3 regions of the Bradyrhizobium sp. USDA 4454 genome follow, and region 3 is predicted to be linked to each of the others. Evidence: predicted binding sites of a transcription regulator. Region 3 holds the regulator's gene; each other region holds the start of a gene.

Region 1 (9,809 bases), 6.4 Mb from region 3:
CCACGATGACTGAGCGGATCGCGGCGTTTCATCGCGGTTGGTGGATCATGATCGCGATCACGGTTGCCGGTTTCGTGCCGAATGTTCTGTTCATCCGGCGCCGGACAGGTCGCTGACGCCCGAAAGACATCGCCGCGCCATCCGGCGGCCGCGGTGGTGCCATGGTCGTGCCGCAGCGAAACCTCATTCGAACCAGTCCCTTCCTCGCTGCGTCTCACCACGAGAAACGGCGCGCCTTCGAGTCCGGCGCGCCGTTCATCTCGCGCGCGATGCGGCGCTTTTCCGGAGGGATGTCATGTCAAGGATTACGAATTATCTTGTCACCACCGGCCTGGTGCTGGCGGGGGCGCTGGTTGCCGGGCCGCTGCATGCGGCCAATCTCGATGCGGCCTCGCAGGTCGACGCCGTCACCGTCTATCCCGATGGCGCCAGCGTCAGCCGCGTCATCACGCTGGATCTGCCCGCTGGCGACAACACGCTCATCGCGAAGGATTTCCCGATCGGGCTCGACCCGTCCTCGCTGCGGGTCGAGGGTGAGGGCGGAGCGAAGCTCACGATCGGGGCCATCGACGCGCGGCCACCACGCCCGGTGGAGCCGGCCAACCTGCCCGAGATCGACAAGCGGATCGAGGCGCTGCGCGACCAGCGCGAGGATTTGCAGGGGATGATCACGTCGGCCGAGGCGCGGCGCAAATTCGCCGAGCGTTTCGCCGAGGCCGCGCCGGTCGGGATCGGCGAGAAGGGCGAGGCGCGCCCGGTGAGCGAATGGCGTGCCGCGTTCTCTGCGGTCGGGGACGAGGTCGCAACCGCCGACAACGCGATCCGCGACGCTACGCGCAAGCAGCGCGACATCGATCGCGAGATCGCGCGCCTGGAGGCCGATCGCGCCGCCAAGCCGCCGAGCAAGCTCGAAGTCCGTATCGAGTTGGCATCAGCGGCGGCGACGAAGGCCACGCTGCGCGTGACCTATGCGGTGCGCAACGCCCGCTGGATGCCGATCTATGACGCTCGTCTCGATACCGGCGCCAAGGACCGCAAGCCCGCGATCGAGCTGGTGCGGCGCGCCGAGATCACCCAGTCGACCGGGGAGGACTGGTCGAACGTGGCACTTGTCGTCTCCACTGTACGCGTCGCCCGCGGCGGCAATGCGCCCGATCTCAATTCGCTGATCGTGCGATATCCGCAGCTGCCGCGGCCGCTGGCGGCCGGCCGAGCGTTTGACAGCGTGCAACAGCCCTCGGCGCTGATGCCCGCACCGGCGACGCCTTCGATGGAGCAGCATCTGTTCAAGAAGGCCGAGGAGCAGGAAGCTGCGGCCGAGGTCGGGGCCTTCCAGGCCAGCTTCAGGATTCCGGGCCGGGTCAGCGTCGCCGCCAATGAGGGCGCAAAGAGCCTGCGCATCTCGACGGCGACGATTACGCCCGATCTCGCGGTGCGTGCGGTACCTGTGCTGGATCCGACCGCATTCCTGGAGGCGAGCTTCGTGCAGGCCGACGACGCGCCGCTGCTGCCGGGGCTGGTCGCGATCTATCGCGACGGCATCTTTGTCGGCCGCAGCCGGATGGCGACCGCCGCCAAGGACGAGACCGTGCGGCTCGGCTTCGGCGCCGACGACAAGGTCAAGATCGAGCGCACGGTGGTGAAACGCAACGAGGGCTCGGCCGGCCTGATCGTCACCACATCGAAGACCGACGAGCGCGCGTTCAAGACCACGGTGCGCAACGGCCACGACTTCCCGATCAAGGTCGCGATCCAGGATCAGCTCCCGGTCAGCGAGAACGACGATATCGTGGTCGAGATGTTGCCGTCGTCGACGGCTGCGACGACCACCAATCTGCGCGATAAGCGCGGCGTGCTGGAATGGGCGTTCGAGGCCAAGGCCGGTGAGGTCCGCGATATCAACTTCGCCTGGCGGATGCGCTGGCCCAAGGACAAGGGCGTGGTGATGGTGCCGGCGGGCTGAGGCCGCGCTGGTAGCCGATGACATCGCTACCGATCTCAGGCATCACTTTGCCAAGTGCAAAAAGCCCGAGATCGGGCGTCGGGCGGAATGACGCGGTCGACGCCGGCTAGAAGCCGGCGTTCTCCTCCAGCCATTGCTGATTGTCCCAATGCGCGCGGCGGCCGAGGACATGGTCGCGGGCATCATCCATGAAGCGCACCTTGCTGGCGAGTGCGCCGAAGAAAGCCGCAAGCGCCACGATCCACGGCCATAGATGCATCAGCAGCGAGCCGGGGATCTGGTTGGCAAATCCCGCCTGCAGCGCGCCCGTTGCGAAATAGGCCAGTACGGCCCATGCAAGGGCCAGGATTGTCGCCACGACCTGATAGGTGTTCTGATGAAGCCGCACCAACCATCGCATCAGGCACAGATAGGCAAAGTAGACGATCACGCCGAGTATCAACGCAGTGCATGGCGGCGGCAGGCCCCAGCTCTGGTCCCAGGCCAGGTACGCAATGAAGCCCGCGGCGATCAGCGCCTCAACATAGGTTAGCGTGGATTTCTCGCTCATGCTTTGCCCCGAAGCGATTCAGTATAGGCGGAGGCTATCATCGTCTAGCGCGTTGCTAGAAGGGTAATTGTAGAACAACCGTTGGGAATGGGCGAAGCCAGACGGCGCATGCGCATGCTCGCAGGTGCGATACGACGTTTTGTGACGACCGGAGCGCAAAGCGAGGCGTCGTAGCTCTATCACCGTCACCCTGAGGAGGCCGCAAAGCGGCCGTCTCGAAGGGCGACGGCCGAGCTGTCTCTGCCCCGCGCATGGGGCCGTCCATCCTTCGAGACGCCGCTTCGCGGCTCCTCCAGGACAAAGGCGAAGCCTTTGCGCGGGGATGACGGGACTAGCCATCCACAAATTCACTGTCATGCTCCGCCCAGTACGCCGCGGCTTATCTATTGAACTCGAACGCCTCTGGAATACTGGGTCGCCCGGTTGAACCGGGCGACAACACCGTTATTTGTGGCGAGAACTGCATTACTTCGCCTTCAGGAAGTCGCCGACTTCCAGCAGCACGAACTCGTCGTCATCGGCCTTGTTCGGATCGCGGCTCGAGGAGAACGGCAGGTTGTTGTCGTTGCCGACGATGATGTGGGTGTCGTCGACCCGGTCGACGTTCTCGATGGTGAAGAACGGGAAGGTGTAGACGCTGTCATTCAGCGGCTTGCGCGCCTTCTTGTTCGGATCGCGGATCTTCAAGAGGTCGACATAGGCGATCTTGCGCACCGGCTTGCCGACATTGGCGTCGGACAGCTCGATCTTGTAGACGCGCTTGAACCTGGCGAGGTCGGGGAAACAGGTCTCGCCGCGCCGGCCCTGCGGGCAGGCCTTGTCGGCGGTGCCTTCGCCATTGTCGCGCTCGATCACCAGCCCCTGGGCCGGATCGATCATGTTGAAGTCGCCGATCGCATTGCCGTTCTGCTCGAATACATAGTGCCAATAGCGTCCAGTGAACTTCTCCGCCGCGACGTCGAATTCGAGGATGCGCGAGGCTTCCTTGCCGTCGACCTTCTCCCAGTCCTTCTTGTCGGCGTCCCACAGCGGTCCTTCGAGCAGGCCGTAGAGGAATTTGCCGTCCTTCGAGGAGGCAAAGCCTTCGTAGCCCTTGGAGCGGCGCAGATTGACGTTGTTGTAGGTGGCGCCGGGCGCGCCGGGCGACTGCACCGCCCAGTGATCGGGCGAGCGCACCGGCTTGCCGTCGGCGAGCGTCTCGAACACCGCGAGGATCTTGCCGGTCTTGTCGGCCTTCAGGATGTAGGGCCCGAACTCGTCGCCGATCCAGAACGTGTCGTTGATGATCTGAAAGCCCTCGGTGTCGAAGTCGGCGCCGGTCAAGTAGCGCTTGGCGGTGTCCTCATGCACGATGCGGAACGGCACCTTCCTGTCGGGATCGTGCAGGAACACGGTCTCCTGCCGCTCGATCGTGCCGCCGGCCCAATCCATCTTGTAGCGGTTGAGGTACAGCATCGAGTCCGCCGAGTTGTAGCGCGAGCCCATGCCGTTGTCGGTAATCACCCAGAACGAGCCGTCGGGCATCGCCTTGATGCCGGAGTGGCCCTGCAACGGCTGGCCCTTGAACGGCAGCGACACGCCGGTCGGCCGCTCGTAGGACTTGCCCATCACGGTGCCGATGGCGTCGACGCGCTTGCCGGTGGTGTATTTGCCCGAGGTCTTCAGATCATCAGGCGCATCGGCCGGCGCGTCGATGAAGCTCTCCGCCGGCGTTACCACATGTCCCGCCAGCGTTGCCGGGAATTCACCCTCGCTCTGCGCGAACGCCGAGGTGGCGAGCAGGAGCGAGGTGACGGAGCAGAGCAGGGACAAGCGCATGGTTGATCTCCCAAAGGATAAACGATGCGGTGTTCTCCGAGCCGCCTGTTACAGCCGGCTGACAGTTTTGTGAATGGTCGCAAAATGTCGCAGGATAGATCGTGCTATCGACGAGTTCAGCTGGCAGGATGCGAAGGCATCCGCTGCGTAGAGGAGAAGGCTTTGATGTTCATCGCAATGAACCGGTTTCAGGTCATCAAGGGCAAGGAAGAGGCGTTCGAGACGGTTTGGAACACGCGCGATTCCTATCTCGACGATGTCCCGGGCTTCATCGAGTTTCACCTGGTGAAGGGACCCGAGGCCGAGGACCACACGCTCTATGCAACTCATACCGTGTGGGCCAGCAAGTCGGCGTTCGAGGACTGGACTAGGTCGGATGCGTTCCGCCGCGCCCATGCGCGCGCCGGTAACGAGACCGGCGGCAGCCTTTATCTCGGACACCCAAAATTCGAAGGATTCCAGGTGCTGATCACTGAGCGGGCGAGGACCGCTGCGGTGTAACGTCGATCATCACCGGAATCCCGCTACTCCTTCACAGCCCCCGTCAGTGACGACACGTAGTAGTCGACGAATAGCGAATAGAACAGTGCGACCGGCAGCGAGCCGAGCAGCGAGCCCGCCATCAGCGCGCCCCATTGGTAGACGTCGCCGGTGACGAGCTCGGTCAGGATCGCGACCGGCACCGTCTTGTTGGCGCCGCTCTGGATGAAGGCGAGCGCGTAGATGAACTCGTTCCAGGACAGCGTGAAGGAGAAGATGCCGGCCGAGATCAGGCCGGGCACCGCGAGCGGCAGCGTGATCCGCCACAGGATCTGCAGCCGCGTCGCGCCGTCGACCAGCGCGCATTCCTCGAGCTCGTAGGGGATCGACTTGAAATAGCCGATCAACAGCCAGGTGCAGAACGGCACCAGGAAGGTCGGATAGACCAGGATCAGCGCGAGCGGCGAGTCGAACAGGCCGAACTGCACGATCACGGTGGCGAGCGGGATGAACAGGATCGACGGCGGCACCAGATAGGCAAGATAGATGCCGAGCCCGACATAGGGGCTGCCGCGGAAGCGCAGCCGCTCGATCGCGTAGGCGGCGAGCGTGGAAGCAAACAGCGACAGGAAGGTCGAGCCGATCGCCACCAGCATCGTGGTCTTCAGCCAGCGCGGATACGAGGTGTCGAACAACAGATGCTTGACATGCGCGAGCGTCGGCGAGGTGATCCAGAACGGATTGTGCTCCTTGTAGTTCAGGAGCTCGGCGTTCGGTTTGAACGAGGTGATCGCCATCCAATAGAACGGGAACAGCAGGATCAGGATGAAGCAGGCGAGCGGCAGATAGATCATCACCACGCGCCGGGCGCGGGAATCCCACGCCATCGTGTCGGGCGTGGCGCTGGCGGCGTTGGAGGATTGGGCTGCGACGTCAGTCATTGGCTTCTCCCTGCTGCCATTTGCGGCGGGCGAGGCCGAAGTAGCTGAACAATGTCGCGAACACCAGGAACGGGATCATCGAGACCGCGATCGCGGCACCTTCGCCGAGCTCGCCGCCGGCGATGCCGCGCTGGAACGCCAGCGTCGCGAGCAGGTGGGTCGAGTTGACCGGACCGCCGCGGGTGATGGCGTAGACCAGCTGGAAATCGGTGAAGGTGAAGATGATCGAGAACGTCATCACGATCGCGAGAATCGGCATCATCATCGGGAAGGTGATGTAGCGGAAGCGCTGCCAGGAGGTGGCGCCGTCGAGCATCGCCGCCTCGTAGAGCGAGGGCGAGATGGTTTGCAGGCCGGCCAGCAGCGAGATCGCGACGAACGGGATGCCGCGCCAGATATTGGCCGCGATCAGCGAGAACCGCGCCGGCCAGGGCGAGCCGAGGAAGTCGACATTGCTGTCACGCCAATGCAGCACGTCGACCAGCAGATAGGAGATGATCGAGAACTGCGGATCGTAGATCCACCAGAACGCCAGCGCCGACAGCACCGTCGGCACGATCCACGGCAGCAGCACGATCGCCCGGATCAGGCTCTTGAGCGGGAAATGGTTGTTGAGCAGCAGCGCCAGCCAGAAGCCGAGCGCGAACTTCCCGAAGGTCGCGACCGCAGTATAGAAGATCGAGTAGAACACCGCGTTCCACCACAGCGGATCCTTGAGCAGATACTGGAAGTTCTCCAGCCCGATATAGATGCCGCGCTGTCCGATCGTGGTATCGGTGAAGGCGAGCCAGATGCCAAGGCCCAGCGGATAGGTGAGGAACACCAAGAGCAGGCCGACCGCGGGCGCCAGGCACATCACGATCAGGAACGGCTTGTAGTCGAACAGGCGCGTGAGCCAGCCCGGCTGGTGCAGTGCTTGTCCTCGTGAGGGCAGTGTCGTGACAGACATCAGATCCTAGTCCCGGTCTGATTTTTTCAAAGGTCATTCCGGGATGGTGCGTCAGCACCAGACCCGGAATCTCGAGATTCCGGGTTCGATGCTGCGCATCGCCCCGGAATGACAGCGGCTTTGGACCGCCGTTACCGGCCCTGCCGCCGGAAGTACCGCTTGGCGCGCTGTTCGGCTTCCGCTGCGGCGGCCTCCGGCGTTGCCGCATCGGTCGCGACCGAGGCGCACATCTGCACCAGCACGTAGTCGGCATTGACGGCGCCGGTCGCGGTCGAGATCGGCCCCTTGTAGCCGTTGTAGTAGGGGCTCTTCATGGTGTCCTTGAAGATCGCGACCTTGGGATCGCCCGACCACACCGCAGCGTCGGCGTAAGCGGCGAGCGGCTGCGACCAGTAGCCGGAGTTGGCGTTGAGCCATGGTTCGTACTGCTCGTGCTCCAGCATGAACTGCAGGAACGCTTTCGCCGCATTGGGATACGGGCTGTGCTTGAACGCCATCGCGTTCAGCGTCAGGCCCGACATCGGCGCGACAGGTGCCAGCCCCTTGATCAGAAACTGATGCTCGGTGTCGTCAGCGATCGCCTTGGTCGCGGGATCGTTCTTCAGCGAGAAATACAACGAGACGCCGTTGGCGGTCAGGCCGATTTCCTGCGACGAGTAGGCGCGGTTGTTGGAGACGTCGTTCCAGGACGGCGTGCCGGCGATGAAGGTCGGATACAGCTCCTTCAGATATTTCAGCGCGGCGATCGTCTCCTTGCTGTTGATGATGATATTGCCTTCCTCGTCCAGCAGCGCGGCGTTGTGCGACCACAGCAGCCAGTTGGCGAAGCCGTTGCCGTCGCCGACGGCATTGCCGAGCGCAAATCCCGCCGGCTTGCCGGCCGCCTTCAGCTTCTTGCAGAGCTCGAGGAAGCCGGCGTGGTCCTCCGGCACCCTGTCGAAGCCGGCCGCATTGACCAGCGACTTGCGGTAGACCAGCGGGCCGCCCGAGGCGCCGAACGGCAGGCCGACCCAGCTCTTCGACTTCGAGCGCATGCCGTAGCGTTTTGCCAGCATGAGCCAGCCGCCGTAGCGCTTGTCGAGATAATCGGCGACGTCGGTCAGCTCGATCAGCTTGTCGATATAGATGTGCGGCGCATCGCCGAAGCCGATGATGATGTCGGGGCCGGCACCGGAGTTCGAGGTCACGGCGGTCTGCTGGTTGATGTCCTCCCAGCCGACGAAATCGACCTTGACCTCGACGCCGGTCTTGTCGGTGAAGCGCTTGGCGTTGGCGCGGAACACGTCCTCGTCGGCCTGCACGAAGCGCACCGGCCGCAGCATGCGCAGGCTCGCGCCCTTTTCGATCGGCAGCGATGGCGCCGCCACGTCGGCAGCCTTGACCTTCGACGCCTCCTGCGCCGCAGCGCCGGTGACGGCCAGTGCCGCTGCAGATGCCCCCAGCGCCAGCGCGTCGCGACGCGTGATCTCGTACTTCATGTCGTTCGCACTCCCTTTTTTCTTGTTCCTTCCCGGCGTTTGGCCGCCGGTGAAGGGTCTTGTGGTCTCGGTGCGCCCGCCGCGCGAAGGGCCCGCATGAGACGGGTCCTCGCGCGAAGAGCGTCGTCCCGCCTTAGCTGTTCGGACCGCGATCCATGCTGACGGGCTGCCAGCGGCGCAGCGCGGTGTTTTGCAGCACCGACGGGTTGACGCAGCTTACCGGCCACATGCCTTGCAGCACTAGTGACAATTCGTAGCCCACCCGGCGCTTGCGCGCCTCGTCAAAACGTGCCGATGCCGAGGCGACGTGGGCGGTCAAGGTAACATTGTCCATCCCGAGCAACGGATTGTTGTGCGACGGCGGCTCCTTTTCCAGCACGTCGAGCGCGGCATGGGCGATCCAGCCCTCCTGCAGCGCCTTGATCAGCGATTCCTCGTCGACGGTGGCGCCGCGGCCGGTGTTGATGAAGACGGCCGATTTTTTCATCTGGCGAAAATGCTTCTCGGTCAGCATGTGATGTACTTCGGGCCGCGCCGGGGCGTGCATCGAGACGAAATCCGACTGCGACAGCACTTCCGACAAGGTCGAGGGGATCACGCCGTGGTCGTACATCAGCGTTTCCTGGATGAAGGGATCATAGGCCATCATCCGCAGGCCGAACGGCGCGGCGCGCTTCGCCACCGCACGAGCGACCCGGCCGAACGAGATGAAGCCGAGCGTCTGGCCCATCAGCCGCGGAATCTTCAACAGCGCCGGGCGGCCCTCGGACCAGCGGCCGCTGCGCACCATCCTGTCCTGCTCGATCAGGCGGCGGAAGCCTGACAGCAGCAGCATCATGGCGTGGTCGGCGACTTCCTCAATGAAGGTGTCGGGGATGTTGGTGACGGGGATGCCTCGGGCGGTCGCGGCCTTGACGTCGACCGAGTCGACGCCGACGCTGCCGAGCGTGATCACCTTGCAGTTCTCCAGCGCATCGATCACAGCCTTGGTGATCGGCATGCCCTTGGCGTAGATCGCGTCCGCGGTGCGGGCGGCTGTGATGAAATCGGCCTCGTTGGCCGGCGCCTCGATGATCTCGGCGCCGATCGGATCGAGTGCCTCGCGCTCGTAATCATAGCCGCCGCCGGCAACCGTGAAGCTCGCGCCCTTCGGCGTCACCACCCTGAATTTCGACATTGTCTGCTCCCGATGTGAGGTCTTCTGTTCTTGCTTCTTGGTCTTGATGCTTGGTCTTCTTGATTCTTGTCTTCTTGGTCTTGCAGCGCGGCTTGTCGCGCCGCCTTCCCATACTTCTACGCGAGCTCTGCTGTTCTCTCCACAATTGCCGGTTGGTCCGCGGCCCGATTCTCCGGGCTTCTACGGGGAACCTGCGTAACCATCGAGTAAAGGGTCTCACATTACGGTGAATGGAATCAATCCGCCAATCGCGTCGCGTTCCCCGCCTCTTCTGGAGATCCCCGTGAAGCTGTCAAATCTGAAGATCACTCCCAAGCTCGGCATTCTGGTGGGCGTGGCGCTCCTTGGCCTCTGCACGGCCGGCATCCTGGCAATCAATCTGATGCAGCGTGAGATGACGAATGCGCGCATCGACCAGGCCAAGGCCATGGTCGAGATGGCCAAGAACATGGC
Region 2 (9,809 bases), 1.7 Mb from region 3:
CCTTGCGGCCCGCGGGCGTCAGCTCAAACGAGTCGCCGCGCACGGCGACATAGCCGAGCGTGATCAGGCTTTCCACGGCAAATCGATTCAGCCGTGACGGGTTTGCTGCGGGAGCCCGCAGCGCCTTCAGCGCATCCCACTGATCGGGTCTGAGTTCGAATTCTTCGCTCATCGTTCCTGGCACTCCAGAAGTTCTTGGCGTGCGAGATACCGAGCGCAGATGAATTTCGTGCGACCACAACGAGTCAGGATTTCGATTTATGTGGACGCGCCGTCACATCGCCGTGTCATTGGAATACTTCAATTTTTTCGAATCATTGCGGCGCAATAACGCGTGATTGCGTCACAGAGATTAACTGCACGTGGTCACATAGGTTAATCATCGGGGTTAACCGCGCCGCACGCTTGCACCGCCGTCGACCGGCAACGTGACACCGGTCACGAAATTCGCCTCATCAGAGGCGAGAAACAGCGCGGCGTTGGCAACATCCCAGCCGGTGCCCATCTTGTGACGCAGCGGTACCTTGCTGTCACGCTCGGCCTCGACCTCGGCGCGGCTCTTGTTGAATTCGCGCGCCCGCGTGTCCACCGCCATCGGCGTGTTCATCAATCCTGGCAGGATCACGTTTGCGCGAATGCCATATTGCGCATTCTGGTAGGCGAGCTGTTCGGTGAAGGCGATCATCGCCGCCTTGGTCGCCTTGTAGGCGACGTAGGGATAGGTCGTGATCGCGGCCATCGACGAGATGTTGATGATCGAGCCGCGCTGCTGCTGGCGCATGATCGGGATCACGTGCTTGGCGGCGAGGATGCAGCTCTTCAGGTTGATCGCCACGCAACGGTCGAAGGCTTCCTCTGTGATATCGAGCAGCTCGGCGTCGCCGCCGGACAGGCTGACGCCGACATTGTTGTGCAGGATATCGACGCTGCCCCAGCGGCCATGCGCTTCCGCCACCATCGCCTTGATGTCGGCATTCCTGGTGACGTCGGCCTTGACGGCAACTGACGTGCCGCCCTTGGCCGCGATCAGGTCGACGGTCTCCTGCGCCGAAGCCAGATTGTGATCGACGCACAGCACCTTGGCGCCTTCGCGGGCGAAGGTCAGCGCGGTGGCGCGGCCGTTGCCCATGCCCTCGCCGGGGCTCTGGCCGGCGCCGACGACGATGGCGACGCGATCTTTGAGGCGCATCTCACTTCACTCCCGGGATCGGGTACTGTTGCAGTACCTCTTTGTAGGTCGGCTCGTTGTCGATCTGCATTGTGGCGAGCACCCGCACCACGGCGCAGTAGAACGCGATGGTCAGTACCAAATCGGTCATGTGCTCGTCGGACAGCTCCCGCTTGATCTCGGCGAAGGTCGCCTCCGACATTGCGAGCTCGCGCACCATCTCGCGGGCGCCCCTGAGGACCGCTTTCGCCAGCGGTTCGAGCGAACGATGGCTGGCCGTCGGTCTCGGCGATCAGGCCCTTGATGTCCTCGTCGGTGACGCCGAACTCCTTGCCGATCTTCACATGATGGGTGAACTCGTACTCCGACTTCTCGAGCCAGCCGACCTGCAGGATCGCGAGCTCGCGCAAGCGCGGGTCGAGCTTGCTCTTGAAGCGGATGTAGCCGCCGACGCCGTTGAAGGCGCGCGCCATCTCGGGCGAGTTCACCAAGAGCTTGTGCAAATTGGTGTTGCGCTTGAGCATGTCGCGGTATTCTGACGCGACCTGGTTGGCGAGATAGGGCAGGCGGGCCATTGTTGTTGTCCTTGGTTCGGCGGCTTGCGAAACAGGCGGCTACTGCCTCAGCCGTAGAGGGCTTTGTGCTCGCGCTCGTAGTTGGCGTAGGAATCCTTCATGCTGGCGCCGTTGAGCAGCATGGTGGCGACGACGGCGTTGTCGGCATCGAACACCGTCGAGCGCACCCACATGCTCTCGGTGCGCTTGCTGCCCGAGAGCGCCACGACCTCGCGCTCGACCCAATAGGTCTCGCCCGGGAATAGCGGCCCGCGCACAAGCCGGATCTCCTGGTCCGCGAACAGCCCGACCGCGGGACCCCGGACCGGCAGCCGGTCCTCGCGGGCGCGGTACTGGAACAGCACGCTCAGCATCTCCATCGGGATGATGGCGCGGCCCCACGGATTGTGCTCCAGCGAATAATAGTCCGATGGTTCGGTGATCACCTTGAGCTTGTCGGTCAGCGAGAACGGATAGAGGTCGCCCATGTTCTGGTCGAAATCCATCCTGATCGCCTGCCGCTGCGTCTTCATGCCGACCTTGATGTCGGCGAGGATCACCGGATCGGCCAGCGGCTTCAGTTCGCCGAGCCGATGGCTCAGCGCGGTCTCCGTGCCGTCGCCGTCGATCGAGGCGGTGCCGCGCAGGATCTCGGTGCCGTCGCGCTTGATCATCCCAATTGTGCAAACGGTCTGCGCCGGCTTCGGCTTCTCGATCTGGGCCTGCACCTCCTCGCCCTCGAACACCGGGTTGCGGTAATGCGCCGACAGACAGCCGGTGATGAACCAGGCGCGGCCCCAGATCCGCTCGCACAGCGGCGCGAACTGGCTGAAATGGGTCGGTCCCTCGATCGTGCCGCCGCGGAAGCCGAGCTTCTGCGCGGTTGCGTCGTCGTGGATCGACGCGTGGGAGTCGTAGGTCTGGGCCTGCAGCATCTGCTTCGGGCTGCGCCAGGGACCCACCAGCAGACCGTCCTTCTCCACGATTTCCGTCGTGAATGCGGTTTCGACTGTAATCATCCTTGGTCTCCCTTGTCCGCCACCGTTTCAAAGATGCCGGGGTTCGGCAAGCCTCGCAGAGCAATAAGGCTCGGTATGAGCAACAAGGCCTCGCACGCGCAGCACGAGATATGTGCTGCGGCCATGGAACAGGGCTGTTCATGCATAACAAAATCAGTGCATGCTGATGCATGATCATTCGCAGAAAAGACCGGTTCGGACCGGCATGACTTAACCGACGGGGAGCCTGATGGCGTTGATGGAAGTTGGACTGGACGACAAGTACCGGTTGGACACCAAGCGAATCTTCCTCTCCGGTACCCAGGCGTTGGTCCGATTGCCCATGTTGCAGCGCGAACGCGACCGCGCGCACGGGCTGAACACCGCCGGCTTCATCTCCGGTTACCGCGGCTCGCCGCTCGGCATGTACGACCACGCGCTATGGCGGGCGAAATCCTTCCTGAAACAGCATGACATCGCCTTCGTTCCCGGCCTCAACGAGGACCTGGCGGCGACCGCGGTCTGGGGCAGCCAACAGGTCGGCATGTTCCCCGGCGCCAAGGTCGATGGCGTGTTCGGCATCTGGTACGGCAAGGGCCCCGGCGTCGACCGCTCGCTCGATGCGCTCAAGCACGCCAATTCGGCAGGCACCTCGCCGAATGGCGGCGTGATCGCGCTCGCCGGCGACGACCATGGCTGCCAGTCCTCCACGCTCGCGCATCAGAGCGAGCAGGTGTTCGCCTCGGCGCTGATGCCGGTGGTCAATCCGGCCACGCTGCAGGATTATCTCGATCTCGGCATCCTTGGTTTCGCACTGTCGCGCTATTCCGGCTGCTGGGTCGGCTTCAAGGCGATCTCCGAGACGGTGGAAAGCTCGGCCTCGATCGTCAGCGATCCCGACCGCATCAGGATCATCATGCCCGGTGATTTCGAGATGCCGCCGGGCGGGCTCTCGATCCGCTGGCCGGATCCGCCGCTGGAGGCCGAACGTCGTCTGCACGGACCCAAGATGGAGGCCATCGCGGCTTTCGCCCGCGCCAACCGGTTCGACCGCATCGTGCTGGATTCCAAGCCGGCGCGGCTCGGCATCATGGCGACCGGCAAGGCCTATCTCGACCTGCGCCAGGCGCTCGCCGATCTCGGCATCACCGATGCCGAGGCGCAGGCGCTGGGCCTGCGCATCTACAAGGTGGCGCTGACCTGGCCGCTCGAAGCCAACGGCGCGCGCGCCTTCGCCGAGGGCTTGCAGGACGTGCTCGTGGTCGAGGAAAAGCGCGGCTTCATCGAGGACCAGCTGGTCCGCATCCTCTACAACATGGACGCTGCGAGGCGTCCGTCGGTGGTCGGCAAGCGCGACGAGAGCGGCGCGCCGCTGCTGCCGAGCGAGGGCGAGCTGACGCCGACCATGGTCGCCGCCGCCGTCGTGGCACGGCTGCGCAAGCTCGGCCATCGCAGTCCGCTGCTGGAGCAGCGTTTGGCAAAACTCGAGGCGTTCGATCGCCCGGCCGAGGGCACCGGCACCGCGAAGCTGCAACGCACACCGTATTTCTGCTCGGGCTGCCCGCACAATTCGTCGACCAAGATTCCCGAGGGCAGCCGCGCCATGGCCGGCATCGGTTGTCACGGCATGGCGTTGTCAGTGCCGAACCGCAACACCCAGACCATCTCGCATATGGGCGCGGAGGGCGTGAGCTGGATCGGGCAGGCGCCGTTCACCAGCGAACAGCACGTGTTCCAGAATCTCGGCGACGGCACCTATACGCATTCGGGCCTTCTGGCGCTGCGCGCGGCCGCGGCCGCCGGCGTCAACATCACCTACAAGATCCTCTACAACGATGCGGTGGCGATGACCGGCGGCCAGCCCGCCGAAGGCGGCTTCACGGTATCGCAGATCGCGCATCAGGTCTGGGCGGAGGGCACCAAGAAACTTGCGATCGTCTCCGACGATCCGGACAAATATCCCGCCAATTATTTCCCGCCGGGCGCCACCATCCACCATCGCCGCGAGCTCGATGCCGTGCAGCGCACCTTGCGCGAGATCGAAGGCCTCACCGTCCTGATCTACGACCAGACCTGCGCCGCCGAGAAGCGACGCCGCCGCAAGCGCGGGCTGTTTCCCGATCCGGCCAAGCGCGTCTTCATCAACGAGCGCGTCTGCGAAGGCTGCGGCGATTGCTCGGTGGCGTCGAACTGCGTCTCGGTGCAGCCGCTGGAGACCGAGCTCGGCCGCAAGCGCCGCATCGACCAGTCGAACTGCAACAAGGATTTCTCCTGCATCGAGGGCTTCTGCCCGAGCTTCGTGATGGTGCAGGATCCCAAGCTGCGCAAGGCCGACCGCACCGCGGCCGATCCGAAGGCGTTGTTCGCCGACCTGCCGACGCCGACTGTGGCCGCGTTGAGCAACCCCTACAACATCCTGATCACCGGCATCGGCGGCACCGGCGTTATCACCATCGGCGCGCTGCTCGGCATGGCCGCACATGTCGAGGGGCTGGCCTGCTCGACGCTCGACTTCACCGGCCTGTCACAGAAGAACGGCGCGGTCGTGAGCCATGTCCGGCTGGCGCCGACCTCGGACATGCTGACCACGGTCCGCATCGCGCCGGGCAATGCCAATCTGATCCTCGGCTGCGATCTCGTCGTGGCCACCAGCGTGCCGGCGCTGAGCCGCGCCGAACGCGGCGTCACCCGCGCCGTCGTCAACGCCGATCTGCTGCCGACGGCGAGCTTCGTGATCGATCCCGATATCGATTTCGAGGCCGGCTCGATGCGCGATGCGCTGAACGGCGCCGTGACGCCCGGCGATCTCGACATCCTCGACGCCACGGGGCTTGCCACCGCGCTGATGGGCGACAGCATCGCGACCAACGCCTTCATGCTCGGCTTCGCGTTCCAGCGCGGCGCGATCCCGCTGTCGCTGGAGGCGATCCTGAAGGCAATCGAGCTCAACGGCGCCGCGATCGAGATGAACAAGACCGCGTTCTCGTGGGGGCGGCTTGCCGCGCATGACCTGCAGCGCGTGGTCAGCGCCGCGCGCTTCAAGAATGCGGGCACAGCTCCTGCCAAGAAGACGCTCGATGAGGCGATCGCGTTCCGCGCCAAATTCCTCACCGACTACCAGGACGCGGCCTACGCCAAGCGCTATCTCGACGACGTCGCGCGCGTCCGCACGGCCGAGGCCGCGGCGGCGCCGGGCTCGCAGCACCTGACCGAGGCATTTGCAAAAGGCCTGTTCAAGCTGATGGCCTACAAGGACGAATATGAGGTCGCGCGGCTCTATTCGGATGGCGAGTTTTCGAAGGCCTTGAGGGAGCAGTTCGAGGGCAATTCGGGTTTGAAGGTCTTGCTGGCGCCGCCGCTGCTGGCGCAGCGCGATCCCGTCACCGGGCGGTTGCAGAAGCGCGAATTCGGCCCGTGGATCTTCAAGGCGTTCGGCTTGCTGGCCGGCCTGAAGGGCCTGCGCGGCACCGCATTCGACATCTTCGGCTACACCGCCGAGCGCAAGATGGAGCGCGCGCTGCCGGTCGAGTATTCGGCGATGATCCTGCGTCATCTCGACGGCAACAAGCCGCTCGATCTGCCGCGGCTGGTAGCGCTGGCCAAGGCTGCGGACCTCGTGCGCGGCTACGGCCACATCAAGGAAGGCAACGTCGCCCGCTACCGCACCGAATGCGCGCGGCTGGAGCGTGCGATCGGCCAGCCGCTGGCGCAGGCGGCCGAATAGGGGAACTTTCCCCGGCCGCCCTGGTTGACCGGTAACCCTGCCCGCAACCAGCGGCTGGATTCGCGCGGCCGGGTTCCTACATGATGGCTGTTCTGTTCGAGTGATTTCAGGAGGCCCTTTTGACGGTCCTGAAAAACGTTTTGGTTGCAACTGTTTGCGCTGCGTGCCTGGCATGGGGTGGTGTGGCGCTGGCCGATGACTACCGCCCGAGCGAGTTCTTCAGCCTCGATCTCTCCCGGGCCGTGCTGTCGCCGAAGCCGCTTGGCCCGCCGGCGCAGTTCGAGCCGGTTCCGGTCGAGGCGAAGGCCGACCATGGTCCGGATCAGCGTGCAGCCGCCGAACCGAAGGTTGAGGAGCCGAAGGTCGAGCGGCAGAAGCCGGTGTGGACCACCAAGGTGACGACGCCGCGCGAGACGGCACCGCGAGAGCGGAAGCGCGCAGTCGCGCACGTTCCTGCTCGCGCCAAGCTCGCGCGTCGGCATTCCAACCCGCTCGATGCCGAAGCCCGCGATACGCGAATCCAGACCTGGCCGTGCCGCACCGGCGGCATCTGCAACTGGCAGCGGTGAGAGGCGGCGGCGCTTCTGGTTGTCTCATTCGCCTGGACAGCTATCCCGTCATCCTGAGGTGCAGCGGAGCGAGCCTCGAAGGATGCACGGCCCCGATCTAGTAGCCGGGCGCCGGGCCGTCGATCCTTCGAGACGGCGCGACGCGCCTCCTCAGGATGACGGGTTTGGCGCGTGAGCGCTCGTTGCTCGATGCCATTCCCAGAATCCCCTAAGTCATCCCGCCGTCGTAAAACCGTCGGCCGAGAGTCAAGAAACCGTCAGGGCGGAGTCAAACGGCGCAGGCAAAACCTTCGTTGCGATTCGACGAAGGTTGTTCGATGCCGACAGCGATCTCCGCAAGGGGGCGAGGCCTTACAAGGCGTCAACTTCTGGTGCGCTCGGCGTCGACGGCTGCGCTCGCTGGATTGGGCGCGCTGGCAAGGCCCTATCTGAGCCGGGCCGTGGATCGGCCCGTGATCGCGGGGATCCAGTCCGGCGACGTCGCCGGCGATTCCGCTGTGATCTGGGCCCGCGCCGATCGCGCTGCGCGCATGCGGATCGAATGCGCTTCCGTCGAGAGCTTTGGCAGCATCCTGCGCAGCGCGACCGCCGACGCGCTGCCGGAACGCGACTTCACCGCAAAACTGCTGCTGGATGGCCTGCCGCCGGGGCAGGACCTGTTCTATCGCGTCAGCTTCGAGGATCGCGACGGCCTTGTCGGCGAAAGCCGCATCGGCCATTTCCGCACCGCGCCTGTCGACCGCCGCTCGGTCTCGTTCGTCTGGTCCGGCGACGTCGTCGGCCAGGGCTGGGGCATCGACCCCGCGCGCGGCGGCCTGCGGAGCTATCGCACCATGCTGAACGAGCGGGCGGACTTCTTCATCCATTCCGGCGATCACATCTATGCGGATTGCACGGTGCCGTCGGAGCAGGCGCTGCCGAACGGCGAGATCTGGCGCAACATCGTCACCCCTGAGAAATCCGTCGTCGCGCAGACTCTTGAGCAGTTTCGCGGCAACTACAAATACAACTGGCTCGACGAGAATTTCCGCGCCTTCCATGCCGAGGTGCCCGTGTTCGCGCAGTGGGACGACCATGAGGTGGCGGACGACTGGTCGCCGATCGGCACCGCCGACGCGACCGGCTACGACGCCGACGGCAATGCGAAGCTGGTGGCGCGGGCGCGGCGTGCGTTCCACGAATTCATGCCGATGCGGCTGATGCCGGAGCGCGATGGCCGGGTATATCGCAAGATCGCTTACGGGCCGCTGCTCGACGTCTTCGTCATCGACATGCGCTCCTACCGCGATTCGAGCTGGAACAAGCAGGGCGATCCAGAGCAGACCTTTATTCTCGGCGAAAGCCAGCTTGCCTGGCTGAAGCGCGAGCTGGCGGCATCGGACGCTGTCTGGAAGGTGATCGCGGCCGATCTGCCGATCGGCCTCATCAGCCTCGATGCGGTTGCGCTCGGCGACGGGCCGCCCGAGCGGCGCGAGCACGAGATCGCCGATCTGCTGTCTTTCATGAAGCGCGCCGGCATCCGCAACACGGTGTGGCTCACGGCGGACATGCACTACACCGCGGCGCATTACTATGATCCGAACCGCGCCGTGTTCCAGGAGTTCGAGCCGTTCTGGGAGTTCGTCTCCGGCCCGCTGCATGCAGGCACCTGGTCGCCGGGCGCGCTCGACAACACCTTCGGCCCGAAGGCGATTTACCAGAAGGGCTGCACCGCCGAGCAGGGCGACAATCTCGCGCCCTGCTTCGGCCTGCAATTCTTCGGCCGCGTCGACATCGACGGCAAGACCGGTGTGATGACGGTGACGCTGAAGGACGTCGACAACCACGATCTCTGGTCGGTCGTCATCGAGCCAAGGCCGGACGCGCGGCCCGGCCAGATCATGGCGCAGCACATCTAGTGTGCTGAATGCGAAGTTCATACGGTCTCGCGGCAGCCACTTTCACGAACTTCGCATTCATAAAGCACACTAGAATCATAAGTTTGCTAGTGTCCCTATCGAATCCGCAGTTCGCTCCGAAGGTGCGGCAAGTGATGCGAACTTCAGATTCGGGACACTAGCCCCACCACCAGTCCCGTCGCGACATCTTGATTGCTTGCGCCCTTGCCCGAAGGGGCGGTTTGCGGGCAGACTGTGCGCTGGCAGTCCTGCCAATTTCATTCCCACGAAACGATTTGCTGGCGTGACGTCGTCGATTTCTTCGGCGTCCCACGCGTCAGGAGCTATCCATGGAAAATCTGCAGACACAGGGCATCAGCCTGCCGCGGCTCGGGCTCGGCACTTTCCGCATGCAGGGCGATGCCTGCCGCGCGGCGGTCGAGAGCGCACTCGGGCTCGGTTACCGGCACATCGACACCGCCGAGATGTACGCCAATGAAGAGCCGATCGGCGCGGCGATCACTGCCTCAAATGTCCCGCGCAAGGACCTGCATGTCACCACCAAGGTCTGGCACGAGAATTTGGCGCCGGATGCGATCCGGACCGCGTTCGACGCCAGCCTGAAGAAGCTGCGGCTCGACCATGTCGATCTCTATCTGGTGCACTGGCCGTCGAAGAATATGAAGCTGCCGGCGGTGTTCGAGACACTGATGCGACTGAAGCAGGAGGGCCGCGTCCGTGCCATCGGCGTCGCCAATTTCACCACCGCGCTGCTCAAGACCGTGGTCGAAGAGATCAAGGCGCCGATCGCCTGCAACCAGATCGAATATCACGCGATGCTGGACCAGACCCCGGTGCGGACATATCTCGCCGCGAAATCGATCCCGCTGGTGGCCTATTGCCCGCTGGCGCAGGGCCG
Region 3 (9,809 bases):
GGAAGTGACGGACCGGCTTGCTCATTATCCGGCCTTCCTCGGCTGCGCTGCCGACAATGTCGCGCAGGCGCGCTCGAGCGAGACGATCGACTGGTCGATCTCGGCTTCGGTCACGATCAGGGGCGCCAGGAACCGGACCACATTGTCGCCGGCGCCGACGGTGAGCAGCTTCTCGTTGCGCAACGCGGCGATCAGGTCGCCCGACGGCACCACGGCCTTGACGCCGATCAAGAGGCCCTCGCCGCGCACTTCCGCCAGCACGCCGGGATAGCGGTCGACGACGGAGGCGAGCTTCTGCTTGAGCAGCAGCGACATCTTCTGCACGTGATCGAAGAAGCCGGGCTTGAGCATGACGTCGAGCACGGCATTGGCCGCGGCGACCGCCAGCGGATTGCCGCCGAAGGTCGAGCCGTGCGAGCCCGGCGCCATGCCTTCGGCCGCTTTCGCGGTCGCGAGCACCGCGCCGATCGGGAAGCCGCCGCCGAGCGCCTTCGCGAGCGACATCACGTCCGGCGTGACGCCGGTGCGCTTGTAGGCGAACAAATCGCCGGTGCGGCCCATGCCGGTCTGCACCTCGTCGAAGGCGAGCAGCAGGCCATGCTCGTCGCACAGCGCGCGCAGCGCCTTGAAGAACGCCTGCGGCGCCGAGCGGACGCCGCCCTCACCCTGGATCGGTTCGATCAGGATGCCGGCGGTGTGCGGGCCGATCGCCTTCTTCACCGCCTCGATGTCGCCATGCGGCACCTGGTCGAAGCCGTCCATCGGCGGGCCGAAGCCTTCGAGATATTTCGCCGAGCCGGTCGCGGCCAGCGTGGCCAGCGTGCGGCCATGGAAGGCGCCTTCGAAGGTGATGATGCGGTAGCGCTCGCCATGCCCCTTGGAGAAGTGATAGTGGCGGACCAGCTTGATCACGCCCTCCATCGCCTCCGCGCCGGAATTGCAGAAGAACACGAAGTCGGCAAAGCTCTGCTCGCACAGCCGCGCGGCGAGCGCCTCGCCGTCCGGGCTCTTGAACAGGTTCGACATGTGCCAGAGCATGGTCGCCTGTTCCTGCAGCGCCTTCACCAGATGCGGATGCGCATGCCCGAGCGCGTTCACCGCGACGCCCGAGGTGAAATCGAGATAGCGGTCGCCGTTGGTTGCGATCAGCCAGGCGCCCTCACCGCGCTCGAAGCCGAGATCGACCCGGGCGAAGACGGGGAGCAGATGCGACGAGGCGTTGGTCATGGCGTTCACTGCCGGTTTGAAGCCGACAATTGCCGCGCGCCTTGACGCCAGCGCAGCAACGGCCAGCTTCGGAAAACAAAACGGCCGCCTTTGCGGGCGGCACGTGGCGGGCATTCTATGCTGCGGCGGGTCCGTGTCAATCGCCAGGAGCCGGCCCTTTGCCGGGCTTCCTGCGCTGCCAAGCGAGCGCAATCCGGAGCATTCCGGTGCGGTGGAAAAGCCTCACAGCAATGCTTAACTTTCCGGAACATGTGGACGCACGGCCGCGGACTCTTGCGCCAGAGTCACGCCATATTGTAGCGTTTGGCCTGTCGGGTACGACATCTCGTGCGGCAGTACTGGACCCTCTAAGTAGCCTTTGTGTCTCGCGTAAACGTTCGGGCGCAACACCGCGCCCGGCGAGGGCTAAGGGATTCTGGCCGCAGGGATATTTGTCCAGATTTGGCTCGCAGCGCCGCTCCGATAACTGGCCGGCGCCATGCGAAAGGAAGAATGCGATGACGGTATTGACCTGGTCCGACGATCGCGTCGAGCAGCTGAAGAAGCTCTGGGAGTCTGGCCTGTCGGCCAGCCAGATCGCAGCGGAACTTGGCAATGTGACGCGAAACGCCGTGATCGGCAAAGTGCACCGGCTCGGCCTCTCCGGCCGCGCCAAGGCACCCTCCACGGCGGCGCCGCGGCAGCGCAAGGCGCGCCCCGCCCAGCACATGATGCGGGTGGCGCGCCCGGTCTCGCGCGGCAACACCGCGCTCGCGCACGCCTTCGAGGTCGAGATGGAGCCCGATCCGATCTCGTTCGACAATGTGGTGCCGATGAGCCAGCGGCTGTCGCTGCTCGAGCTCAACGAAGCCACCTGCCACTGGCCGGTCGGCGATCCATCGAGCCCGGAGTTCTTCTTCTGCGGCGGCAAGGCGCTCGCCGGCCTGCCCTATTGCGCGCATCACTCGCGCGTCGCCTACCAGCCCGCCGCCGATCGCCGCCGGCCGTCGGCGAAACCGCAGATCAAGTAGCACTCGGGAAAACTACGGAAGACCTGAAAAACAAATCCCCGCACAAGCGGGGATTTTTTTGTGGGGGCAAAGTCCGGAAGCATCACCAGTGTCGTCCCTGCCTAGTGCGCAATTGCGCACGGGGGCCGGGACCCATAACCACGAATGGGTGTTGTTAGAAAGCCGTCTGGCCGCTTGCCTATTGCGCCGGCCGCGGCGTATGGGTCCCGGCCTGCGCCGGGACGACGCCGTGTTGTGGCGTGTGATCGCTACGCAACCGCTACGGCTGCGGTTCGGCTTTCGCAAAGCGGTCGTCGAGCGCGTAGCCGGCGCCGCGCACGGTGCGGATCGGATCCTGCTCGCGGCCCGGATTGAGCAGCTTGCGCAGGCGGCCGATATGCACGTCGACGGTGCGCTCATCGATGTAGATGTCGCGGCCCCAGACGCTGTCGAGCAGCTGCTCGCGGCTGAACACGCGGCCGGGATGCTCGAGGAAGAATTCGAGCAGCCGATACTCGGTCGGACCGAGATCGATCGGACGGCCCGAGCGCGCCACGCGGCGCTTCTCGCGGTCGAGCTCGATGTCGCCATAGGTCAGGACGGTGGCGAGCCGCTCCGGGCTGGCGCGGCGCAGCAGGCCCTTCACCCGCGCCAGGAGTTCCGGCACCGAGAACGGCTTGACGATGTAATCGTCGGCGCCGGTGGCAAGCCCGCGCACCCGCTCGCTCTCCTCGCCCCGCGCGGTCAGCATGATGATCGGAAGCTGCTTGGTCTCGGGCCGCGCCCGCAGGCGGCGGCACAGCTCGATGCCGGACAGGCCCGGCAGCATCCAGTCGAGGACCACGAGGTCGGGAACGCGCTCCTTGAGGCGGGTATCGGCATCGTCGCCGCGCCCCACCGTTTCGACATCGTAGCCTTCGGCATCGAGGTTGTAGCGCAACAGCGTCGTCAGCGCTTCCTCGTCTTCGACTACCAGAATGCGTGCGCTCATCGGTCTAAATTCTCTCTCTGTGGTGATCCGTTGCCCAGACGCAAAACCGAAACGCCGTCGACTAGCTGTTACCCGGCACCGTGGTGGCAAAATTGGTCATGTCGCCCTTCGGGCGCTTGTCGGTGATCTGCTGGCCCTCGATCATGTAGAACACGGTCTCGGCGATGTTGGTGGCGTGATCGCCGATCCGCTCGATGTTCTTGGCGCAGAACATCAGATGGATGCAGAACGAGATGTTGCGCGGATCTTCCATCATGTAGGTGAGCAGCTCGCGGAACAGCGAGGTGCAGATCGCATCGACCTCCTCGTCGCCCTTCCAGACGTTCATCGCCGCCGGCAGATCGTGCGCGGCATAGGCGTCGAGCACCGACTTGACCTGCGACAGCACGAGATCGGTCATGTGCTCGAGGCCGCGGATCAGCTTCAGCGGCTGGAAATCGCTCTCCAGCGCCGCGACGCGCTTGCCCATGTTCTTGGCGAGATCGCCGATCCGCTCGAGGTCGGTGGCGACCCGCATCGCGCTGACGATCTCGCGCAGGTCGATCGCCATCGGCTGGCGGCGGGCGATCGTCAGCACCGCGCGCTCTTCGATGACGCGCTGCAGATTGTCGATCTCGATGTCGGCGGCGACCACGCGCTTGCCGAGCGCGACGTCGCGCCGGATCAGCGCGTCGACCGACTCGGTGATCATCCGCTCGACGAGGCCGCCCATCTCGGCGACCAGGCGGGTCAATTCCTGCAGGTCGCTGTCGAATGCCTTGGCGGTATGTTCGGAAGCCATCATCTCTCTCCTCAGCCCGGTCAACCGAACCGGCCGGTGATGTAGTCCTGGGTGCGTCGATCGCTCGGCGAGGTGAAGATCTTGTTGGTGTCGTCGAACTCGATCAGCTCGCCGAGATACATGAAGGCGGTCTTGTCGGAGACCCGCGCCGCCTGCTGCATGTTGTGGGTGACGATCGCGATCGTGTAATCCTCGGAGAGCTCCTGGATCAGCTCCTCGACCTTGGCGGTCGAGATCGGATCGAGCGCCGAGCACGGCTCGTCGAACAGGATCACCTCGGGACGCACCGCCACGGTGCGCGCGATGCACAACCGCTGCTGCTGGCCGCCGGACAGCGACAGGCCGGAGGCGTTCAGCTTGTCCTTGACCTCGTTCCACAGCGCGCCGCCGCGCAGCGCCTTCTCGACCCGGTCGTCCATCTCGGACTTCGAGATCTTCTCGTAGAGGCGGATGCCGAAGGCGATGTTCTCGTAGATCGTCATCGGGAACGGCGTCGGCTTCTGGAACACCATGCCGACCCGCGCGCGCAGCAGATTGAGGTCGAGCTTGGGATCGAGAATGTTGGTCTGGTCCAGCATCAGCTGGCCGGTGGCGCGCTGGCCCGGATAGAGATCATACATCCGGTTGAAGATGCGAAGCAGGGTCGACTTGCCGCAGCCGGATGGGCCGATGAACGCGGTGACGCGGTTGGTGCCGAGCGTCAGGTTGATGTTCTTGAGCGCGTGGTGCTCACCATAATAGAAGTTGAGGTTGCGCGCGGTGACCTTCGGCGCCGCTTCCGGCAATGGCACGTGGGGAGCGTGACTGGCGGAGGCTGTCGAAACTGAAAGCTCGGTCATTTTGCGGCCCTTTCGGCACCAAGGATACGCGCGCCGATATTCAACGCGAGCACGGTGAAGGTGATGAGCAGTGCGCCGCTCCACGCCAGTTCCTTCCAGTAGGCGTAGGGGCTCTGCACGAAGTTGTTGATGGTCACCGGCAGGTTGGCCATCGTCTTGGTCAAATCCCAGCTGAAGAACTGGTTCGACAGCGCGGTGAACAGCAGCGGCGCGGTCTCGCCGGCGACCCGCGCGGTCGCCAGCAGCACGCCGGTGATCAGGCCCGACCGGGCCGCACGATAAGCGATCCGCTTGATCACCAGCGAACGCGGCAGCCCGAGCGCGGAAGCCGCCTCGCGCAGCGGATTGGGCACCAGCAGCAGCATGTCCTCGGTGGTGCGCAGCACGACCGGGATCACGATCACGGCGAGCGCGAGGCTGCCTGCGATCGCCGAGAAGCCGCGCATCGGCACCACCACCGCACCATAGATGAACAGGCCGATGATGATCGACGGCGCGCTGAGCAGGATGTCGTTGATGAAGCGGATCACCGAGGTGAGCTTGTCGTGCTTGCCGTATTCGGCAAGATAGGTGCCGGCGAACAGGCCGAGCGGCGCGCCGATGCCGACGCCGATCACGGTCATGATGACCGAGCCGACGATGGCGTTGAGCAGGCCGCCCTCAGTCGAACCCGGCGGCGGCGTGTTCTGGGTGAACAGCTGCACGCTGAGGCCGGCGATGCCGTTGTAGAGCAGCGTGATCAGGATCAGCGCCAGCCAGGTGACGCCGAACAATGCGGCGCCGACGCAGAGCGTGCGGATGACGATGTCGCTGCGGCGGCGGGATTTGTAGATCGGGTTCATGGCGTCACTTTCCCGCCTTCTTCTCGAGCCGCATCAGCATCAGCCGCGCGCCGGCGAGCACAAAGAAGGTCAGCACGAACAGCAACAGGCCGAGCAGGATCAGGCCGGACTGGTGCAGGCCGTCGCTCTCGGCGAATTCGGAGGCGATCGCCGCCGAGATCGTGGTGCCCGGCGCGAAGATCGACGACGAGATGCGGAACGAATTGCCGATGATGAAGGTCACCGCCATGGTCTCGCCGAGCGCGCGGCCGAGCGCCAGCATGATGCCGCCGATCACGCCGACCCTTGTGTAGGGGATCACGACGCTGCGGACGACTTCCCAGGTGGTGCAGCCCATGCCGTAGGCGGCCTCCTTCAGCACCGGCGGCACGGTCTTGAACACGTCGACCGAAATCGCGGTGATGAAGGGCAGCACCATGATGGCGAGGATCAGCGCGGCGTTGAACAGGCTGAGATAGGACGGCGGGCCGGCAAACACCGCGCCGAGCACCGGAACGCCCTCGAAGATCCGGATCATGAACGGCTGGAACGTGTTGGCCAGGAACGGACCGAGCACGAAGAAGCCCCACATGCCGTAGATGATCGAGGGGATGCCGGCGAGCAGCTCGATGGCGATGCCGATCGGGCGACGCAGCATCTGCGGGCAGAGCTCGGTGAGGAACACGGCGATGCCGATGCCGACCGGGATCGCGATCAGCATGGCGATGATCGAGGTGATCAGCGTGCCGTAGATCGGGCCGAGCGCACCGAGCACCGGCGGATCGGCCGAGGGCGCCCAGCGCTGGGTCCAGAGGAAGGCGAAGCCGTATTCCTTCATCGCCGGCCAGGCGCCGACGATCAGCGACAGGATGATGCCGCCGAGGATCAGCAGGACCGAGATCGCCGAGATGCGGGTGATCCAATAGAAGGTGAGATCACCGAGCTTGAAGGCACTGAGGGCCTTGGCGCGATCGTAAGATCCCGCGGCTTCCATCACATCGCCCTGAACAGCCATGTCTGCCACGCCAATTCCCTCTTTACTATGTGAAAGCCACGCAAACCGCTACGCCCGAAGCGATCTTCAGTGACGCTCGTGACCGGGCACCGTTCCGGCCGCGCCGGCCGGAGGCGCGAACCCCGGACCCCTCCCGCGCTTGTTGCCGCGGTGATCGGAGCCCGGGTCTTAATCGCTCAACATCTTGGTCGTTCAACCTGTGCCGCCCTTGAGCGGCGGCACAGGCGTTGTTCGATGCGTGGCACTTAGCTCTTGATGTCCGAGGACCAGGTCTTCTCGATCAGCTTGACGACCGAGTCCGGCATCGGGATGTAGTCGAGTTCTTCGGCCGCCTTGCCACCCTTCTCGAAGGCGTACTTGAAGAACTTGATCGCTTCCTGCGAGGCCGCCTTGTCGGTCGCGTCCTTGTGCATCAGGATGAAGGTCGCCGCGGTGATCGGCCAGGAGGCTTCGCCGGGCTGGTCGGTCAGGATGACGTAGTAGCCGGGAGCCTTGGCCCAATCGGCATTCGAGGCGGCGGCCTGGAAGGCAGCGATGGTCGGCTGCACGGTCTTGCCGGCCTTGTTGACCAGCGCGGTGTAGGTCAGCTTGTTCTGCTTGGCGTAGGCGTATTCGACATAGCCGATCGCGTTCTTGGTCTGGCTGATGTTGCCGGCAACGCCTTCGTTGCCCTTGGCGCCGACGCCGACCGGCCACTCGACCGCGGTGCCGGAACCGACCTTGGACTTCCACTCGGCGTTCGACTTGGAGAGATAGTCGGTGAAGTTGAAGGTGGTGCCCGAGCCGTCCGAGCGGCGCACGACGGTGATCGCGTCGGCCGGCAGGGTCAGCTTCGGATTGAGCTTGGCGATCGCCGCGTCATTCCACTTGGTGATCTTGCCGAGGTAGATGTCGCCGAGCACTTCGCCCGACAGCACGAGCTCGCCCGGCTTGACGCCCTCGACGTTCACGACCGGAACGATCGCGCCCATCACCATCGGCCACTGGACAAGGCCGTCCTTCTCGAGCTGCTCGGCCTTGAGCGGCGCGTCGGTGGCGCCGAAGGTCACGGTCTTGGCCAGGATCTGCTTGATGCCGGCGCCCGAACCGATCGACTGGTAGTTCAGACCGTTGCCGGTCTCCTTCTTGTAGGCGTCAGCCCACTTGGAATAGATCGGGAACGGAAACGTCGCGCCCGCGCCGGTAATATCGGCAGCGAAGGCCGACGTCGATGCGGCGATCATGCCGGCAGCGACGATTGCTTTGATGAAATTCATGGGTCGTCTCCATCTTGTGGGCGAAGCGCCGAATGCGCCCGATCGCGCCCACGCCGGTCCATCTAGGAGCGGTCGGTGCTGCTTTTACGAAGGTTGGATGACAGTTGGATGACAGAACCAAGCGATTGAAAACGCTTAGCTTTGTGTCGGTAACGGGGCCTTCGGCCGGGGAAAACAGGCCGTAAAAGTCGCGCCATTGTTCGGCACGCTCTCGATCAAAAGACGCCCGCGATGACGGTTAAGAATATGTTTCACCAGCGATAATCCGAGGCCCGTTCCGCCCTGGTTTCGGCTGTCGCCGACGTCCACCCGGTAGAAGCGCTCGGTCAGCCGCGGCAGGTGCTCAGGCGCAATGCCGGGGCCGAAATCCCGTACCATGACACGGATTTCGGGGGGCCCCTCGCCCGATGCGCCCGATGCGGCCTGATTGAGCGACACTATGACGCGGCCTCCGGAGGCGCCGTATTTGAGCGCGTTCTCGATCAGGTTCTCGAACAGGCGCAGCAGTTCCTCGCGGTCGCCGGCGATCGTGACCGGGGTCTGGGGCAGGTCGACGTCGATCTCGACCTGGCGCTCGCTGGCCAGCGCCTCGAGCCCGTCTGCCACCTGGCGGATGATCGGCACGATGTCGATCGAGGCCTCGGGCCGCACATGGGCCGACAGCTCGACCCGCGACAGCGACAACAGATCGTCGATCAGCCGGGCCATGCGGGTGGCCTGGGTGTGCATGATGCCGAGGAAGCGTTCGCGCGCCCGCGCGTCCTCGCGCGCCGGCCCCTGCAGCGTGTCGATGAAGCCGGACAGCGCGGCGAGCGGGGTGCGCAGCTCGTGGCTGGCATTGGCGACGAAGTCGGCGCGCATCTCCTCGACCCGGCGCAACGGCGTCAGATCGTGGAAGGTCATCAGCATGCACTTCTCGGTGCCGCCGAACTGGGTCGGCACCGGCACCGGCGTGATCACCAATTCCATCCAGCGATCGACCGGGACGTGGTCGGTGTAGGTGGCGCGGCGCGGCTCGGTGGTCGCGATCGCCTCGCGCAGCGCGGTGATGATCTCCGGCGAACGCAGGGCAAATTGCGCCAATTCGTTCTTGCGCAGCGCCGGCGCGAGCTCGGCCGCGGCGGCGTTGAGATGGATGACGCGGCCGGCGCGATCGAGCAGCACGGCCGGGTCCGGCATGCCGGCGACGACGGCGCTGACGGCAGCGGCCTCCACCGGATTGACGCCGCGGACATCCTCGCGCGAGGTCCCGGCATCATGCAGCCGCCATGGCACCAGGGCCGCGGCCGCGATGCAGGCGAACACCGCGCAGGCGCGCACCAGCGACAATTCGCCGAGCGCGACCACCACGCTCAGCGCCAGCGCTGCGGCAAGCAGGATCAGCGCGGAATGGCGCAGCCGGTCGGGCCAGGGCGAGAAGATCGATTGCGGCGTATCGTCAATTGCCATTGCGGCGGCTTTCATCCCGTCGGTTCATGTCTCGCCCAGGCGCGGTCGCATCGACCTTCCCTCGGGAGGCATCGGGCCGCTTCATCAGACGCCGGAGTCACCGCGCTTGCGGACCAGAACCGCCTCATGATGCGGCTCGGCGCGGGGACCCGAATCAGCCTGCGGCAGCCGTTTGAGTCGGGCGCCGACGATAACCTCCCGAAACGTCAGCAAGATTACAGATATGACGAACGGCGCAATATAGTAGAGCAGGCGGAACAGCAGCATACCGCCGAGCAGGTCCTCGCGGTCCATCTGCCACAGGCCGACCAGCATGGCGGCGTCGAACACCCCGAGCCCGCCGGGCGAGTGGCTGGCGAAACCGAGCAGGGTCGCCGACACGAAGATGACCGCGACCACAACGAAGCCGAGATTGGGCTCGTCCGGCACCAGGACGTACAT

Evidence for each region. Region 3 encodes PhoB, which activates phosphate uptake and scavenging genes when phosphate is short. Its sites were predicted from a motif close to TGTCATNNANCTGTCAT; they were not measured.
Region 1: the regulator PhoB is predicted to act here: its motif matches at 4,379-4,395, upstream of ACVIW0_RS05820 (esterase-like activity of phytase family protein).
Region 2: the regulator PhoB is predicted to act here: its motif matches at 7,225-7,241, upstream of ACVIW0_RS27730 (alkaline phosphatase D family protein).

Annotation. Positions count from the first base shown of each region.
Region 1 is NZ_JBTRCN010000001.1:1,242,428-1,252,236, forward strand. Features, by position in the region: gene ACVIW0_RS05805 (MFS transporter) at 1-116, shown strand, start outside; gene ACVIW0_RS05810 (mucoidy inhibitor MuiA family protein) at 296-1,963, shown strand; gene ACVIW0_RS05815 (hypothetical protein) at 2,070-2,513, opposite strand; gene ACVIW0_RS05820 (esterase-like activity of phytase family protein) at 2,979-4,331, opposite strand; gene ACVIW0_RS05825 (antibiotic biosynthesis monooxygenase family protein) at 4,497-4,832, shown strand; gene ACVIW0_RS05830 (carbohydrate ABC transporter permease) at 4,856-5,752, opposite strand; gene ACVIW0_RS05835 (carbohydrate ABC transporter permease) at 5,745-6,701, opposite strand; gene ACVIW0_RS05840 (ABC transporter substrate-binding protein) at 6,833-8,179, opposite strand; gene ACVIW0_RS05845 (C-terminal binding protein) at 8,313-9,356, opposite strand; gene ACVIW0_RS05850 (methyl-accepting chemotaxis protein) at 9,640-9,809, shown strand, end outside.
Region 2 is NZ_JBTRCN010000001.1:5,958,696-5,968,504, reverse strand. Features, by position in the region: gene ACVIW0_RS27765 (hypothetical protein) at 1-172, opposite strand, end outside; gene ACVIW0_RS27760 (SDR family NAD(P)-dependent oxidoreductase) at 389-1,189, opposite strand; gene ACVIW0_RS27755 (hypothetical protein) at 1,191-1,370, opposite strand; partial or broken gene ACVIW0_RS27750 (carboxymuconolactone decarboxylase family protein) at 1,516-1,641, opposite strand; gene ACVIW0_RS27745 (hypothetical protein) at 1,791-2,741, opposite strand; gene ACVIW0_RS27740 (indolepyruvate ferredoxin oxidoreductase family protein) at 2,971-6,444, shown strand; gene ACVIW0_RS27735 (hypothetical protein) at 6,627-7,013, shown strand; gene ACVIW0_RS27730 (alkaline phosphatase D family protein) at 7,331-8,911, shown strand; gene ACVIW0_RS27725 (aldo/keto reductase) at 9,241-9,809, shown strand, end outside.
Region 3 is NZ_JBTRCN010000001.1:7,634,677-7,644,485, forward strand. Features, by position in the region: gene argF (ornithine carbamoyltransferase) at 1-25, opposite strand, end outside; gene ACVIW0_RS35565 (acetylornithine transaminase) at 25-1,227, opposite strand; gene ACVIW0_RS35570 (hypothetical protein) at 1,226-1,465, shown strand; gene ACVIW0_RS35575 (GcrA family cell cycle regulator) at 1,725-2,237, shown strand; gene phoB (phosphate regulon transcriptional regulator PhoB) at 2,497-3,207, opposite strand; gene phoU (phosphate signaling complex protein PhoU) at 3,269-3,988, opposite strand; gene pstB (phosphate ABC transporter ATP-binding protein PstB) at 4,009-4,827, opposite strand; gene pstA (phosphate ABC transporter permease PstA) at 4,824-5,669, opposite strand; gene pstC (phosphate ABC transporter permease subunit PstC) at 5,674-6,663, opposite strand; gene pstS (phosphate ABC transporter substrate-binding protein PstS) at 6,909-7,919, opposite strand; gene ACVIW0_RS35610 (ATP-binding protein) at 8,055-9,368, opposite strand; gene ACVIW0_RS35615 (putative bifunctional lysylphosphatidylglycerol flippase/synthetase) at 9,453-9,809, opposite strand, start outside.